2 regions of the Streptomyces sp. NPDC088707 genome follow, and region 1 is predicted to be linked to the other one. Evidence: riboswitches for the same ligand, from Rfam matches in the RefSeq annotation. Region 1 holds a riboswitch; the other holds the start of a gene.

Region 1 (7,554 bases):
CGGCGCCGAGGCCGCTCTGGACCGTCTGGCGAAGCTGGTCGCCGAGGGTCTGGACGAGCTTCCCGAGACCGTCTGATCCGGGTCGACCCCCACTGCACGACGAAAGGCCGTGACCGCCGGAATTCCGGGCGGTCACGGCCTTTCGCTTTTCCGCCGCTGCCCTTTCAGGGCAGCACGGAGCAGCGGCATCGAATTCCTATTCCATGTATACGATGCGCGCGTTAATTCCGGGAACTCGCCGTGTTGACTGCATGTTGCGAAACCCTCACACGGCCGCGGTCCGGCCTCTTGAGGCGGTGCAGCGACTGCGAGCGCTCCGCGTGCAGCGCGGTCAGCGTCCGCGCCCGCTCGGCGTCGCCGCGCGCCACGGCGTCCACGATCGCGCCGTGCTCCGCCCAGGCGTCCACCGGCCGCTCGGGCAGTTCGACGGTGTACATCCAGGCGATCTTGTGCCGCAGCTGGGTCAGCAGCGCCGTCAGGGCCGGGCTCCCGGAGGCCTGTGCGAGCGTCTCGTGGAACCAGCCGCCGAGTGAGCGCAGATCCTCGCCCTGCCCGCGCCTGGCCCGCTCCTGCCCCAGCCTCACCAGGCCGCGCAGGACCTTGAGATGCGCCTCCGTGCGCCGCTGGGCGGCGCGGGACGCCCCCAGCGGTTCGAGCAGCACCCGCATGTCGAGCAGATCGGCGGCCTCCTGCTCGGTGGGCTCGGCGACATGCGCCCCGGCATGGCGGCGGGAGACGACGAAGCCCTCGGACTCCAGGGTGCGCAGGGCCTCGCGGACCGGGACGCGGGACACCCCGTACCGGCGGGCCAGCTGGTCCTCGGTCAGCCGGCTGCCCCGCTCGAAGACTCCGGAGACGATGTCGTCCCGGATCGCCGTGCATACCGAGTGCGCGGGAATGCGCATGTCCGACCTCCGCCTTTGGTCTGCGCGAGTCAATTCCGACGGCGCCTGTTCTGCGCCCGATCTGCGACTCTATTGCAGCACGCCGGAATTTCCGATGCCCCGACGGAATATCGGTCTCACGCGACCGACGAAAAGCCCCGGCTCTGTACGAGCCGGGGCTTTTGCGATGCGAGGGGGGCGGAACGCCGGTCCTGCGCGAGGGGTGTCCTGGATCCGTCCCGGATCAGACGCCGACGCCGCGGGCGCGCAGGTACGCGACCGGGTTGATGTCGGAGCCGTACTCGGACGTCGTCCGCGCCTCGAAGTGGAGGTGCGGGCCGGTCGAGTTCCCGGTCGAGCCCGAGATGCCTATCCGCTCACCCGGCTCGACGGTCTGGCCGACGTAGACCCCGATGGAGGAGAGGTGACCGTACTGGGTGTACGTGCCGTCGTTCATCCGGATGACGATGTTGTTGCCGTACGCGCCGCCCCAGCCGGCCTCAACGACGGTGCCCGAGCCGACGGAGACGACGTTGCTGCCGTAGGCGGCGTGGAAGTCGATGCCGGAGTGGCTGCCGGAGGACCAGAGCGAGCCGCCGGTCTTGTAGCCGGTGGACACGTACGTGCCCTCGACGGGCAGCTGGAAGGAGGCCAGGCGGCGGCGCTCGGCCTCACGGGCCGCACGCTGCTCGGCCTCGCGGATCTCCTTGGCACGGGCCTCGGCCTTGCGCTTCGCCTCGGCCTTGGCCTTCGCCTTGGCGGCGACCTCGAAGGCCTCCTGCTCCTGGGCGGCGGCCTGGGCGTCGATCCGCTCGGAGAGCGAGTCCTCGGTGATCACCTTGATGAGACCGGTGTCCTCGACCGAGCGGGTGTCCGTGTCGGCGGCGAGCGCCGGGGAAGCGAGGGTTCCGATGACGCCGGTGGTGGCGAGCGTCGCCGCGCCGGCGATGCCCACGCCGCGGCGCGCCATCCGGCTCGGAGCACGATGCTTCCCGGTGGCACGGGTGAACGCCATGTAGGGGCTGATCCTTTCCTTCCCTCTCGCCTACCGGGTTAGCTGACGGGTTCGGAGCAGGAAGGTCTCCTACGAGCCCCTCCGTACGAGACGAAGGCGCCCGATTCACCCCAGGGACTACGTGTGGGTCCCCGGCTCCCCAGGCTCGCGCCTGACGGGGACTCGGCGATGTCTGTCCGATGCCGCGGGTGCGGCACATGCAACTGGCGAACAGACGGACCGACGCTATGCGGATCGTCTTTCAATCACCAACCGGACACGCATTTTGTAAGACATGCCACAAGGCATACGACCACCCAAGCCCCGAATACGGACAAAGGGGAGGACCCCGACGAACTATGCCGTCGGGGCCCCCCTTTGTCGTGTCGGCGGCGTGAATCAGCCGGTCACGACGGTCACTTCGCCGATCCCGAGCGCACGCACCGGCTCCGCGATCTGCGCCGCGTCGCCCACGAGCACGGTGACGAGCCGGTCCACGGGGAAGGCGCTGACCACGGCGGCGGTCGCCTCGACCGTGCCGGTCTCGGCCAGCCGGGCGTACAACTGGGCCTGGTAGTCGTCCGGGAGGTGCTGCTCGACCTGGTCGGCGAGCGTCCCCGCGACGGAGGCGGCGGTCTCGTACTTGAGCGGCGCGACCCCCACCAGGTTCTGCACGGCCGTCTCCCGCTCGGCGTCGGTGAGACCCTCCGCGGCCAGCGTCCGCAGCACCTTCCACAGGTCGTCAAGAGCCGGGCCGGTGTTGGGCGTGTCGACGGAGCCGCTGATGGCGAGCATCGAGGCGCCGTTCCCCCGGCCGTCCGAGCGGAGCACCTGCCCGAAGGCGCGCACGCCGTACGTGTAGCCCTTCTCCTCCCGCAGGACCCGGTCGAGTCGCGAGGTGAGGGTGCCACCGAGGCAGTACGTGCCCAGGACCTGGGCCGGCCAGACGCTGTCGTGGCGGTCGGGTCCGACCCGGCCGATCAGCAACTGGGTCTGGACGGCGCCGGGACGGTCCACGATGACGACCCGTCCGGTGTCGTCGGCGGTGATCGGCGGCATCGGAAGCGGCTCGGCCGGCTCGCCGGTCCAGGCGCCCAGGGTCTCGGCGAGGACCTTGTCCAGGTCGACACCGGTGAGGTCGCCGACGACCACGGCGGTGGCCGTGGCCGGCCGGACGTACGCCTCGTAGAAGGCGCGGACCGCGGCGGCGTCGATCGCCTCCACGGTCTCCTCGGTGCCCTGGCGCGGCCGGGACATCCGGGCCTCGGCCGGGAACAGCTCCTTGGAGAGCTGCTTGGCGGCGCGGCGGGCCGGGTTGGCCGTCTCGTGCGGGATCTCGTCGAGGCGGTTGCGCACCAGGCGCTCGACCTCGGTCTCGAGGAACGCCGGCGCGATCAGGGCCTCGGAGACGAGGCCGAGCGCCTTGGGCAGCCGGGAGACGGGAACCTCGAGGGAGACCCGTACGCCCGGGTGGTCGGCGTGCGCGTCGAGCGTGGCGCCACAGCGCTCCAGCTCGGCCGCGAACTCCTCGGCGCTCTGCTGGTCCGTGCCCTCGAAGAGGGCGCGGGCCATGATGGTGGCGACCCCGTCGAGACCGGCGGGCTCGGCGTCCAGCGGGGCCGGCAGGAAGATCTCCACGGCCACGACCTGCTGGCCGGGGCGGTGGCTGGTGAGCACCGTCAGGCCGTTGTCCAGGGCGCCGCGGTCCGGGGCCGGGAAGGCCCAGGGCCGGGCGGTGCCGGGCGTCGGCTGCGGGTGGAAGTCCATGCTCGTCAAAGACGTGGCGGCGTCGGTCACTGGTCCGCTCCCTCTTCCTCGTCGTCGCCGTCGGCGTTCTCGCTCTGGTCGGCCGCCAGCGGCTCGTAGACCAGCACCGCGCGGTTGTCGGGGCGCAGCGTGGCCGCGGCGACGTCCCGCACCTCGTCGGCGGTGATCGCCAGGACCCGGTCGACGGCGGTCAGCGCGAGCTGCGGGTCGCCGAACAGCACGGCGAACCGGCACAGTTCGTCGGCGCGGCCCGCCACGGTGCCGAGCCGGTCGAGCCACTCGCGCTCCAACTGGGCCTGCGCGCGCTCCATCTCCTCGGGCGTGGGGCCCTCGGCGGCGAACCGGGCGAGCTCCTCGTCGACGGCCGCCTCGATCTGCGGGACCTCGACCCCGCCGGAGGTCTTGACGTCCAGCCAGCCGAGCGAGGGCGCGCCGGCGAGCCGCAGCATGCCGAAGCCGGCGGCGACGGCCGTACGGTCGCGGCGGACCAGGCGGTTGTGCAGCCGGGAGGACTCCCCGCCGCCGAGGACCGTCAGGGCCAGGTCGGCGGCGTCGCACGCGCGCGTGCCGTCGTGCGGCAGCCGGTAGGCGGCCATCAGCGCGCGGGCCGGGACCTCCTCCTCGACGACCTCGCGCAGCTGCTCGCCGATGACCTCGGGCAGCTCGCCGGAGCGCGGTGCGGGCTTGCCGTCGTGGCCGGGGATGGAGCCGAAGTACTTCTCGACCCAGGCGAGGGTCTGCTCCGGGTCGATGTCGCCGACGACCGACAGCACGGCGTTGTTCGGGGCGTAGTACGTGCGGAAGAAGTTCCGCGCGTCCTCCAGGGTGGCCGCGTCCAGGTCGGCCATCGACCCGATCGGCGTGTGGTGGTACGGGTGCCCCTCCGGGTAGGCAAGGGCGGTCAGCTTCTCGAAGGCCGTGCCGTACGGCACGTTGTCGTAGCGCTGGCGGCGCTCGTTCTTGACGACGTCCCGCTGGTTCTCCATGGACTCGTCGTCCAGGGCGGCGAGCAGCGAGCCCATGCGGTCGGCCTCCAGCCAGAGCGCGAGCTCCAACTGGTGCGTGGGCATGGTCTCGAAGTAGTTGGTGCGCTCGAAGCTCGTCGTGCCGTTGAGCGAGCCGCCCGCGCCCTGCACGAGCTCGAAGTGCCCGTTGCCGTGGACCTGCTTCGAGCCCTGGAACATCAGGTGCTCGAAGAGGTGGGCGAGGCCCGTGCGGCCCGGGACCTCGTGCCGCGAGCCGACGTCGTACCAGAGGCAGACCGCGGCGACCGGGGTCAGGTGGTCCTCCGAGAGCACCACACGCAGGCCGTTCGCCAACCGGTGCTCGGTCGCTGTCAGGCCGCCGGAGCCGGCCTCGGCCGTGGCCGTGTGACCCATGGGCATGTACGTCCCTTCGATCGCGATGTGAAAAGGTCCTGCCACTGTATGCAAGCGCGCCGACACCTGGCGAAGTTCCCGCCCCCGGGAGATGTCCCTCTTCCGGGTCGCGGTCGGCGTTGTCGGTGGCACGGTCCACAATGGTCCGCGTCAGATCAACCATGTTGGTGAAGGAGCCGCAGCCGCGATGGCCCGCCGCAGCACGAAGACACCGCCGCCGGACGACGCGTTCGAGGAGCGAATCCTCGACATCGACGTCGTCGACGAGATGCAGGGCTCCTTCCTCGAGTACGCGTACTCGGTGATCTACTCGCGTGCCCTCCCGGACGCCCGTGACGGCATGAAGCCCGTCCAGCGACGCATCGTCTTCCAGATGAACGAGATGGGGCTCCGGCCCGACCGGGGCTTCGTCAAGTGCGCCCGTGTCGTCGGCGAGGTGATGGGCAAGCTCCACCCGCACGGCGACGCGTCGATCTACGACGCCATGGTCCGCATGGCACAGCCCTTCTCCATGCGCCTCCCCCTGGTCGACGGCCACGGCAACTTCGGTTCCCTGGGCAACGACGACCCGCCGGCCGCCATGCGGTACACCGAGTCCCGGATGGCACCGGCCGCCCTGCTCATGACCGAGTCCATCGACGAGGACACGGTCGACTTCTCGCCGAACTACGACGGCCAGGAGCAGGAGCCGGTGGCGCTGCCCGCCGCCTACCCGAACCTGCTGGTCAACGGCGCGTCGGGCATCGCGGTCGGCATGGCGACCAACATGCCCCCGCACAACCTCGGCGAGGTGATCGCGGCCGCCCGCCACCTGATCCGCCACCCGGGCGCCGACCTCGAGACGCTGATGCGTTTCGTGCCCGGCCCCGACCTGCCGACCGGCGGCCGGATCGTCGGCCTCTCCGGCATCAAGGACGCGTACGAGTCGGGTCGCGGCTCGTTCAAGATCCGCGCCACGACGAGCGTGGAGACGGTGACGGCGCGCCGCAAGGGCATCGTCGTGACCGAGCTGCCGTTCACGGTCGGCCCCGAGAAGGTCATCTCCAAGATCAAGGACCTGGTCGGCTCCAAGAAGCTCCAGGGCATCGCGGACGTCAAGGACCTGACCGACCGCAACCACGGTCTGCGCCTGGTCATCGAGATCAAGAACGGCTTCGTGCCCGAGGCCGTCCTGGAGCAGCTCTACAAGCTGACGCCGATGGAGGAGTCCTTCGGCATCAACAACGTGGCGCTGGTGGACGGCCAGCCGCTGACGCTCGGCCTCAAGGAGCTCCTGGAGGTCTACCTCGACCACCGCTTCGAGGTCGTCCGGCGCCGGTCCGAGTTCCGTCGCACCAAGAAGCGCGACCGGCTCCACCTGGTGGAGGGCCTGCTCGTCGCCCTGCTCGACATCGACGAGGTCATCCGGCTGATCCGCGAGAGCGAGAACTCGGCGCAGGCCAAGGAGCGCCTGATCGAGCGCTTCTCGCTCAGCGAGATCCAGACGCAGTACATCCTGGACACCCCGCTGCGCCGTCTCACCAAGTTCGACCGGATCGAGCTGGAGACCGAGCAGGACCGGCTCAACGGCGAGATCGACGAGCTGACCGGGATCCTCGACTCCGACGCGGAGCTCCGGAAGCTGGTCTCGGCCGAACTGGCCGCGGTCGCGAAGAAGTTCGCCACGGACCGGCGCACGGTCCTGCTGGAGTCGGCGGGAGCGCCCGTCGCGGCCGTCTCCCTTGAGGTCGCGGACGACCCGTGCCGCGTGCTGCTCTCCTCGACCGGGCTGCTCGCCCGTACGGCGACGGCGGAGCTTCCCCCGCTCGACCCGGACGCCACCCGCGTCAAGCACGACGTGATCCTGTCGTCGGTGGCCGCCACCCAGCGCGGTGACATCGGCGCGGTGACCTCGGCCGGCCGACTGCTCCGGATCGCGGTGATCGACCTGCCGCAGCTCCCGGACACCGCGTCCGCGCCGAACCTGGCGGGCGGCGCGCCGCTGTCCGAGTTCCTGTCCCTGGAGGCGGACGAGACCGTGGTCTGCCTGACCACGCTCGACGAGGCCTCGCCGGGGCTCGCCCTGGGCACGCTGCAGGGCGTGGTGAAGCGCGTGGTCCCCGACTACCCGGCGAACAAGGACGAGCTGGAGGTCATCACCCTCAGGGAGGGCGACCGGATCGTGGGCGCGACCGAGCTCCGCACGGGCGAGGAGGACCTGGTCTTCATCACCTCCGACGCCCAGCTCCTGCGCTACCCGGCCGCGCAGGTGCGGCCCCAGGGCCGGCCGGCCGGCGGCATGGCGGGCGTCAAGCTGACGGACGGCGCGGACGTGATCTCGTTCACGGCCGTCGACCCGGCGGCGGACGCCGTCGTCTTCACCGTCGCGGGTTCCACGGGCACGCTCGACTCCTCGGCGGGTACGTCGGCGAAGCTGACACCCTTCGACCAGTACCCGCGCAAGGGCCGCGCGACCGGCGGCGTCCGCTGCCAGCGCTTCCTGAAGGGCGAGGACGTCCTGATCCTGGCCTGGGCGGGCACCACCCCGGCC
Region 2 (7,554 bases), on a different contig from region 1:
GAAGCCGCCCTCGTCGCCGAGGCCGGTGGAGAGGCCCTTGCGCTTCAGGACGGCCTTGAGGGTGTGGTAGATCTCGGCGCCCCAGCGGAGGGCCTCGGAGAAGGACTCCGCGCCGATCGGGGCGATCATGAACTCCTGGATGTCCACGTTGGAGTCGGCGTGCGACCCACCGTTGAGGATGTTCATCATCGGAACGGGCAGCAGGTGCGCGTTCGGGCCGCCGAGGTAGCGGAAGAGCGGGAGGTCCGAGGCCTCGGACGCGGCGTGCGCGACGGCGAGGGAGACGCCGAGGATGGCGTTGGCGCCGAGGGAGCCCTTGTTCTCGGTGGCGTCCAGGTCGAACATGGCCTGGTCGATCAGGCGCTGCTCGGTGGCGTCGTAGCCGACGAGCTCCGGGCCGATCTGCTCGATGACGGCGAGGACGGCCTTCTCGACACCCTTGCCCAGGTAGCGGTTCGGGTCACCGTCGCGAAGCTCGATGGCCTCGAACGCACCGGTGGAGGCGCCGGACGGAACAGCAGCACGACCGGTGCTGCCGTCGTCGAGGCCGACCTCGACCTCGACCGTGGGGTTGCCTCGGGAGTCCAGGATTTCCCGGGCTACGACGACGTCGATGGACGGCACGAGCATCTCCTTTTTGGGATGTGACGCTGGATGTGACGCAAGGTCGGTGCAGGGTCGCTTGGCCTTGCGACAAGAGCCTAACCGGCTCGGGGGCTCCGGCCAGCCGGGCGCCCGCCCCCTGGGACGAAAAAGGACCCAAGGGCATGCATGTAGGGACGAAGGACCCCAGATCTACCGGCCGGTAACCGCGCCGGGCGTCCGGTTCGCCCGCGGGCTCTCCCCTTAGTACCTCCGCGAGTACCGCCGTACGCCGCCATACGACTCCGTACGACTCCGGAAACGGGGGAACCCCGGCCCGACGCGCACGGGGGATGGGCGCGCCGGGCCGGGGTGGTCACCGCGGGAGGGTCGGAGGGGCCGCGTGAGCCGCCGGACTCACGCGAGCCGCCGGGCTCACTTCAGGTGAAGCTGCTGGCCCGGGTAGATCAGGTCGGCGTTCTCGACGACGTCCTTGTTCAGCTCGAAGAGCTTGGTCCAGCCGCCCTTGACGCCGTGCGCCTGGGCGATCTTGCCGAGGGTGTCGCCGGCCACGACCTTGTACTCGCCGTCGCCCTTCTTGACCTTCTTGCCGGTCGGGGTGGTGACGGTCTTCTTCGCGGCGGCCTGCGGAGCGGCCTGCTGCTGCGTGGCCTTCTTCGGGGCCTGGCGCTGCTCGCTGCGGGTGGTCGGCTGCTCGGCCTTCCGCTCCTGCTGCGGCTGCTGGGTGCTCTGCTGCGGCGCGCTCTCGGCGGCGCCGGTGTTCGGCGAGGCGCCGGAGAGGCCCACGCCGCAGGACGGCCAGGCGCCCTTGCCCTGGCCCGCGAGGACCTTCTCGGCGATGGCGATCTGCTGGGACTTCGACGCCTGGTTGGCGGTCGCGGCGTAGGCGGTGCCGCCGTACGCGGCCCAGGTGGAGGCGGAGAACTGCAGGCCGCCGTAGTAGCCGTTGCCCGTGTTGATGGACCAGTTGCCGCCGGACTCGCACGCGGCGACGGTGTCCCACTCGGAGACCGTGGCGGCCGAGGCGGTGCCCGCGGTCATCAGCGGGGCGGCGACGGCGACACCGGTGACGCCGACGAGCGTGACGACCTGGGTGGCCTTGGAGGGACGGCGGTGTTTGCCCTTACCGGAAAACAGCATGGAGATTCTCCTCACCGACGCCTGTGAGGTGAGCTGTCGGGTTCGGGCCGGAAAGTTGCCCGGCCGCGTGTCCTAGCACGCGGCTTCACCCCAAGCCGTTCGCCGGCCGTCTGTCTCAACGGCCGGGACCGGCACTTACCTTGGGTCCCCCACTCCTGCCTTCGGCGCTTGCGCGACGACTGTTCCCATCGGCCGACGGCAGGATTCGGCGTTTCGGTCGACGGGGCCCGCGGTGGCGAGCGGTGACGACCGTAGACACAGACCCACCGGAAGTTCAAAGAGGCGTATTGCGGAAATAACGCCCCTACTTGCCTTCCGGTGGGGGGTGTTTGTGCAGGTGAGAGGTGACGGGAGCAAAGTTTGCGGACGGGACACGCCAGTTGGGGCGAAGAGACCCATGTCTCACTTGCCCAGAACCGGACATACAGCCCCGAATCACTCCGCCGGGGCGGTCGAACCGTTCGTCAGGTCGAGGGCCTGACCAGGGAGGATGAGGTCCGGATCCAGGCCCACGGTCTGCCGGTTGGCGTCGTAGAGGGCGGTCCAGCCGCCGGGGAGTTCGTTCTCCTGTGCAATGTCGGACAGATTGTCGCCCGGCTGCACGAGGTAGGCGCCCGACTTGCCCTGACTGTCCGTTGCGTCCGATTCCATCGACGCGTCAGCCGGAGACTTCCCCGCGGGCTTTTCGGCCAACTTGTTGTCCGACGAGGCATGTCTACCTGATTCGGCAGAACTGTCCGGGTTGCCGGTTTCCTCCGGGGCGGCGTCGCCCCGGTGCTTCCCGGTTCCGGGAGTGGCCGGCGACACGTCGTCCGTCGGGCCGCCGGGCGTGGTCGCCCCCGGCCCGGTGGGCGTACCGGGCGTGACCGGCGTAACGGACTCATCGGGCGTGCCCGGAGTGGTGGGCACCGTCGGGTGGCTCGGGTCGGTCGACACGGAGGGGCTCGCCGGGGTGGTCGGCGAGACGGGAGCGGTCGGCGAGACGGGAGTGGCGGGTGCGGTGGGCGAGGCCGACTCCGTGGCCTTCTTCGCACCTTCGGAGTCCTTGGACTCCTTCGCCTCCGCCGAGGACGCCCCGGAGGTCCCGGGAAGGCCGGTGGTCCAGTTCGACTCGGGAACCGGGCCCGTGGGGGCCTTGGGGACGCTCGCGGGGCCGGGGTCCACGCCGGGCGAGGTGCCGTCGTTCGTCAGGCCGGCGATCGGCGCGCAGGTGGCCCACTCGGTGGAGCCCTTCGCAAGGGCCTTCTCGGCCACCGCGATCTGCTGGGCGCGGCTGGCCAGGTCGGGGCTGGGCGCGTACGTCAGGCCGCCGTTCCGCTCCCAGCTGTCCTGGGTGAACTGGAGCCCGCCGTACATGCCGTTGCCGAAGTTGGCGCTCCACTGGCCGCCGGACTCGCACTCGGCGACGCGGTCCCAGGTGGCGGCGTCGGCGGCGGAGGCGGACCCGGTGGCGAGCAGCGGCAGCGCCATGGCGGAGCCGGTCACGCCCGCGGCGACGACGATTGCGGGGGCCTGACGGGGGCGACGGTGACGTCCGTTCCCGGAACGCATAGGAGCGCCTTTCGCGTGACGACTGTGTGGACGACCCGAGTTGCCGGACGTGGCCGAATTACTCAACCACGTTGACGAACCGAGCTGACGGGGAAGGTAGCCGTATTCGAACGCTCATCACAAGTCGATGCACCCGCGATCACGTGAAGATCACAGTTCTGACGGATCATCACTTCGTGGAGGTCGTGCGGAAGGGGAGAACTCCACCGGAAGCGTGCGCAATCCGCGCATGATGAGCCCTCCGCGCCAGCGCAGTTCCTCGGGATCGGCGGCAAGTCGCAGGTCCGGAAGGCGCGTCAGCAGGGTGGCGAGCGCGGTCTGTCCCTCGAGCCGCGCGAGCGGTGCGCCCAGGCAGTAGTGGATGCCGTGCCCGTACCCGAGGTGCTGGTTGTCGCGCCGGGCCAGGTCCAGGACGTCCGGCCCGTCGAACCGCTCCGGGTCCCGGTCCGCGGCGGCGAGCACCACGAGGACGGGGTCGCCCGCCGGGATGTCCTGCCCGCCGATGGTCAGCGGCTCGGTCGCGTACCGCCAGGTGGCCATCTCCACCGGCCCGTCGTACCGCAGCAGCTCCTCGATCCCGGTCTCCAGGAGCCCGGTCTCCCCCGCCGCGATCGACGCCTGGAGCAGCTCGCGCTGCGCGGGGTGGCGCAGGAGCTGGTACAGGCCGTTGCCGATGAGGTTGACGGTCGTCTCGAAGCCGGCGAAGAGAAGGATGAACGCCATGGCGGCGGCCTCGTTCTCGGTGAGGTGCTCGCCGTGGTCCGAGGCCTTGATGAGTCCCGAGATGAGGTCGTCCGCCCCCTCCTGCCGCAGGCCTTCCCGCTTGCGGTGGATCAGCTCGGCGAGATAGCCGCGCATCTTCTTCACCGACCGCGCGACCCCGCCCCGCGGGCCTCCGCCGTGCCGGATCATCATCCCGGCCCAGTCGCGGAAGTCGTCCTGGTCCTCCTCGGGCACGCCGAGCAGGTCGCAGATCGCGTAGATGGGGAGCGGGAAGGCGAACTCGTGGATGAGGTCCGCGCTCCCCTTCTCCACGAAGGCGTCGATGAGCCGGTCGGTCAGCTCCTGCACGCGCGGGGCGAACTCGGCGACCCGGCGCGGGGTGAAGGCCTTGGAGACGAGGCGCCGCAGCCGGGTGTGGTCCGGCGGGTCGATGTTGAGCAGATGCGTCATCAGCTCGGCCTTGCGCTCGCCCGGGATGCCCGTCTTCCCCTTGGCGTGCGGGGACTCGTCGTGGTGCGCGGGGTTCTTGGAGAGCCGCTGGTCGGCGAGGGCCTGCCGGGCGTCCCCGTACCGCGTCACCAGCCAGGCCTCGACCCCGCTGGGCAGCGTCGTCCGGTGCACGGGCGCGTGCTCGCGGAGCCAGGCGTACGCGGGATACGGATCGCTCGCGAACTCCCAGGTGAAGAGCTCGGGGGCGGGGGGCGACGCGGGGCAGGAGGCGGGACCGGTTCCGGGGGTGGTGCTCACTCCCCGACCGTACAGGGCGGTCCGGAAGGTGCGGTCTGTCGGATCCTGTGATCAAGAAGGGGGCGGTGCCCTAGATTCTTGTCAGTGGATCCTCAGATGCTCAGAAGCACGTTCGCGGTCGTCGAGAGACGGGCCGAACACGCCGTCACCTTCTTCTACTCGCATCTGTTCTGGAACAACCCCGCCATGCGCGAGCTGTTCCCCGAGGACATGCAGCCCCAACGGGACCGGCTCTTCGCCGCGCTCACCCATGTGGTGACCCATCTGGAGTCCCCGGGGCTCGCCGCGTACCTGGGGCAGCTGGGCCGCGACCACCGCAGGTTCCTCGCCTCGCCCGCGCTCTACGCCGCCGTCGGGTCGAGCCTGCTCGCCGCGTTCGCGCACGCCGCCGGAGCCGCCTGGAGCCAGGAGGCGGAGAAGGCCTGGACCGAGGCGTACGGGCACGTCGCCGATCTGATGCTGGCGGGTGCCGAGGAGGCGGTCGGGGCCGGTGAGCCCGCCTGGTGGGACGCGGACGTCGTCCGGCACGAGCGGTACGGCGAGGACCTGGCCGTCCTCACCCTGCGGCCCCGGCAGCCCTTCCCCTTCCTTCCCGGGCAGTACGTCAGCGTCAGCTCGCCGCGCGTCCCGCGTGTCTGGCGCACCTACTCCCTCGCGGACGCGCCCCGTCCCGACGGCACGGTCGAGCTCCATGTGAGCCGGATCCCGGGCGGCGCGATGAGCACGGCCCTCGTCGACGGGACGGGTCCGGGCGAGACGCTGCGGCTGAGCGCTCCGGGCGGCGGCCTCACCGCGCGCACGGAGCCGGGCGGACTCCGTACCTATGTATGCGCGGGTACGGGCTGGGCGCCGGTGAGGGCGCTCCTCTCCGAGGCGGCGGAGGCCGAGCCGGAGCTGAAGGGCCGGCTGTTCGTGGTGGCCCGTGCGAAGGAATACCTGTACGGCCGGCGGGACGCGGAGCGACTGAAGAAACGTCTCAGCGGACTCAGCGTCACCTACATCACCTCGGCCCCCGGCCATCGCAAGGACCAGGCGACCGAACGGCTCGTCCAGGCACTGCGGGCCTGCGTCCACTGGCCCTCGCACGACGTCTACCTCGCCGGCCCGCCCGGCTTCCTGACCGAGGTCGCGGAGGTGCTGGTGGAGCTGGGCACCGACCCGTACCGGATCCACCACGACACCCTGCAGCCCGTGGGCCCCTTCACCGCCCGCCCGAACACCGCCGCGGAGCGCCTCCTGGGCCCGCCGCCCCCGCTCTGGCACAACCCGGGCGCCCGGGCGCCGCGCGAGCCGTGACGCCGGCCGGCGTCAGCCGAGCAGAGCGCGAGCCTGAGACCGCACATGAGCGCGAGCCCTAGCCCGAGACCGCACCTGAGCCCGAGCCCGAGCTGAGACCGAGCCTGGGCTGAGCCCGAGCAGAGCGCGAGCCCGGGACCGCACCTGAGCCCGAGCCCGAGCTGAGACCGAGCCTGGGCTGAGCCCGAGCCGGCCGCGTACGGCTACGCCTTCACACCCTCCGCCGCGCGGATCGCCTCCCGGTACGTCCGGGCCGCCGCGCGCAGCGCCGCCTCCGGGTCCACGCCCTCCGCCTCCGCGCGGACCGCGAGGGCGAGCAGCTCGTAACCGATGCCCCGCTCCGACGGAAGGGCCACGTCGAGGCCCGCCCCACGCGCCCGGCCCCCGAGCTTCGCCGCGAGCGCGAGCCCCGGCTGCCCCAGCGGCACGCCGTCCGTCACGGACTCCCGCTGCTTCTCGACCGCCTTGGTGCGCAGCCAGTGGGCCCGTACCTCCTCCGGCGTCTCCGCCGTCGCGTCCCCGAAGACGTGCGGGTGCCGGTGGACCAGCTTCGCGACGAGGTCGCCGGCGACGTCGTCCACGGAGAAGGGCTCCTCCGGGTCCTCCTCGGCGATCCTGGCGTGGAAGACCACCTGCAGGAGGACGTCGCCGAGCTCCTCGCGCAGCGCTTCCCGGTCGTCGTCCTCGATCGCCTCGACGAGCTCGTACGCCTCCTCGATGCCGTACCTGACGAGCTCCTTGTGCGTCTGCCGCGAGGACCACGGGCACTCCCGCCGGATGCGGTCCATGATCTGCACGAGGTCCAGGAGCCGGGCGCCGGGCAGGTCGTACGAGCCGGGCAGCAGTTCCAGGTCCGGCATCGTGAGGCGGCCCGAGCCGGCGAGCCGGGCGAGGCCGTCGGTCAGCGCCCGGTCGCCCTCGCCGGAGGGCAGCAGCAGGACCGTACGGCCCCCGGCGCACGCCTCGACGAGCTCCTCGGCGGTGAGCCCGAGGTGCTCGACGGCGACCCCTGCCTCCCGCAGGTACGGCAGCTGGGGGTGGTGCTCGTCGGGGCAGAGCACCCGGTCCGCGCCGTGCAGCGCCTGCCAGGCGGGCCAGGACAGCAGTCCGGGTGCCACACGGTGGCTGGCGGTGAGCAGAACGATGCGGCCGGGGCTCTCAGATGTCACCCCTTGAACTTACTCCGCCTCACGCACCGGCCGGGACGGCGCCCGGATCCTGGGTGAGCTGCCGCAGCCAGGGCGCGGTGGTGTTGCCGAGCCGGACCTGGGCGTCGTCCCAGGCGCCGTAGCGCGGGTTCACGTCGATGTCGAGGGCCTTGGAGGCGGCGGCGAAGACCTCCGTCAGCTTCCGCTGGCCCTCGGGGGTGTCCGTGACGCCCAGCTTGGCGGCGATCTTGTTCATGAGGACGTTGCGGCGGACGACGTCGTCGATCTGGCCGGGCGCCACGCCCTGCTCCTGGAGGAGGACGTCGGCGAGCCGGTCCGCGCCGCC

The links. Region 1 has a riboswitch for cyclic di-AMP ahead of ACIP84_RS31435 (M23 family metallopeptidase). Riboswitches for the same ligand answer to the same signal wherever they lie in the genome.
Region 2: linked by a shared signal. The riboswitch ahead of ACIP84_RS28815 (transglycosylase family protein) and the one ahead of ACIP84_RS31435 (M23 family metallopeptidase) in region 1 are both predicted to bind cyclic di-AMP.

What each region holds. Positions count from the first base shown of each region.
Region 1 is NZ_JBIVLV010000012.1:143,709-151,262, reverse strand. Features, by position in the region: gene ACIP84_RS31445 (HPr family phosphocarrier protein) at 1-76, shown strand, start outside; gene ACIP84_RS31440 (GntR family transcriptional regulator) at 222-905, opposite strand; gene ACIP84_RS31435 (M23 family metallopeptidase) at 1,129-1,899, opposite strand; cyclic di-AMP (ydaO/yuaA leader) riboswitch at 1,912-2,077, opposite strand; gene ACIP84_RS31430 (pitrilysin family protein) at 2,278-3,645, opposite strand; gene ACIP84_RS31425 (pitrilysin family protein) at 3,672-5,030, opposite strand; gene ACIP84_RS31420 (DNA topoisomerase IV subunit A) at 5,212-7,554, shown strand, end outside.
Region 2 is NZ_JBIVLV010000010.1:302,515-310,068, reverse strand. Features, by position in the region: gene eno (phosphopyruvate hydratase) at 1-630, opposite strand, end outside; gene ACIP84_RS28815 (transglycosylase family protein) at 1,018-1,743, opposite strand; cyclic di-AMP (ydaO/yuaA leader) riboswitch at 1,747-1,920, opposite strand; gene ACIP84_RS28810 (transglycosylase family protein) at 2,179-3,294, opposite strand; gene ACIP84_RS28805 (cytochrome P450) at 3,445-4,764, opposite strand; gene ACIP84_RS28800 (globin domain-containing protein) at 4,861-6,060, shown strand; gene ACIP84_RS28795 (nucleoside triphosphate pyrophosphohydrolase) at 6,264-7,229, opposite strand; gene ACIP84_RS28790 (SurA N-terminal domain-containing protein) at 7,249-7,554, opposite strand, start outside.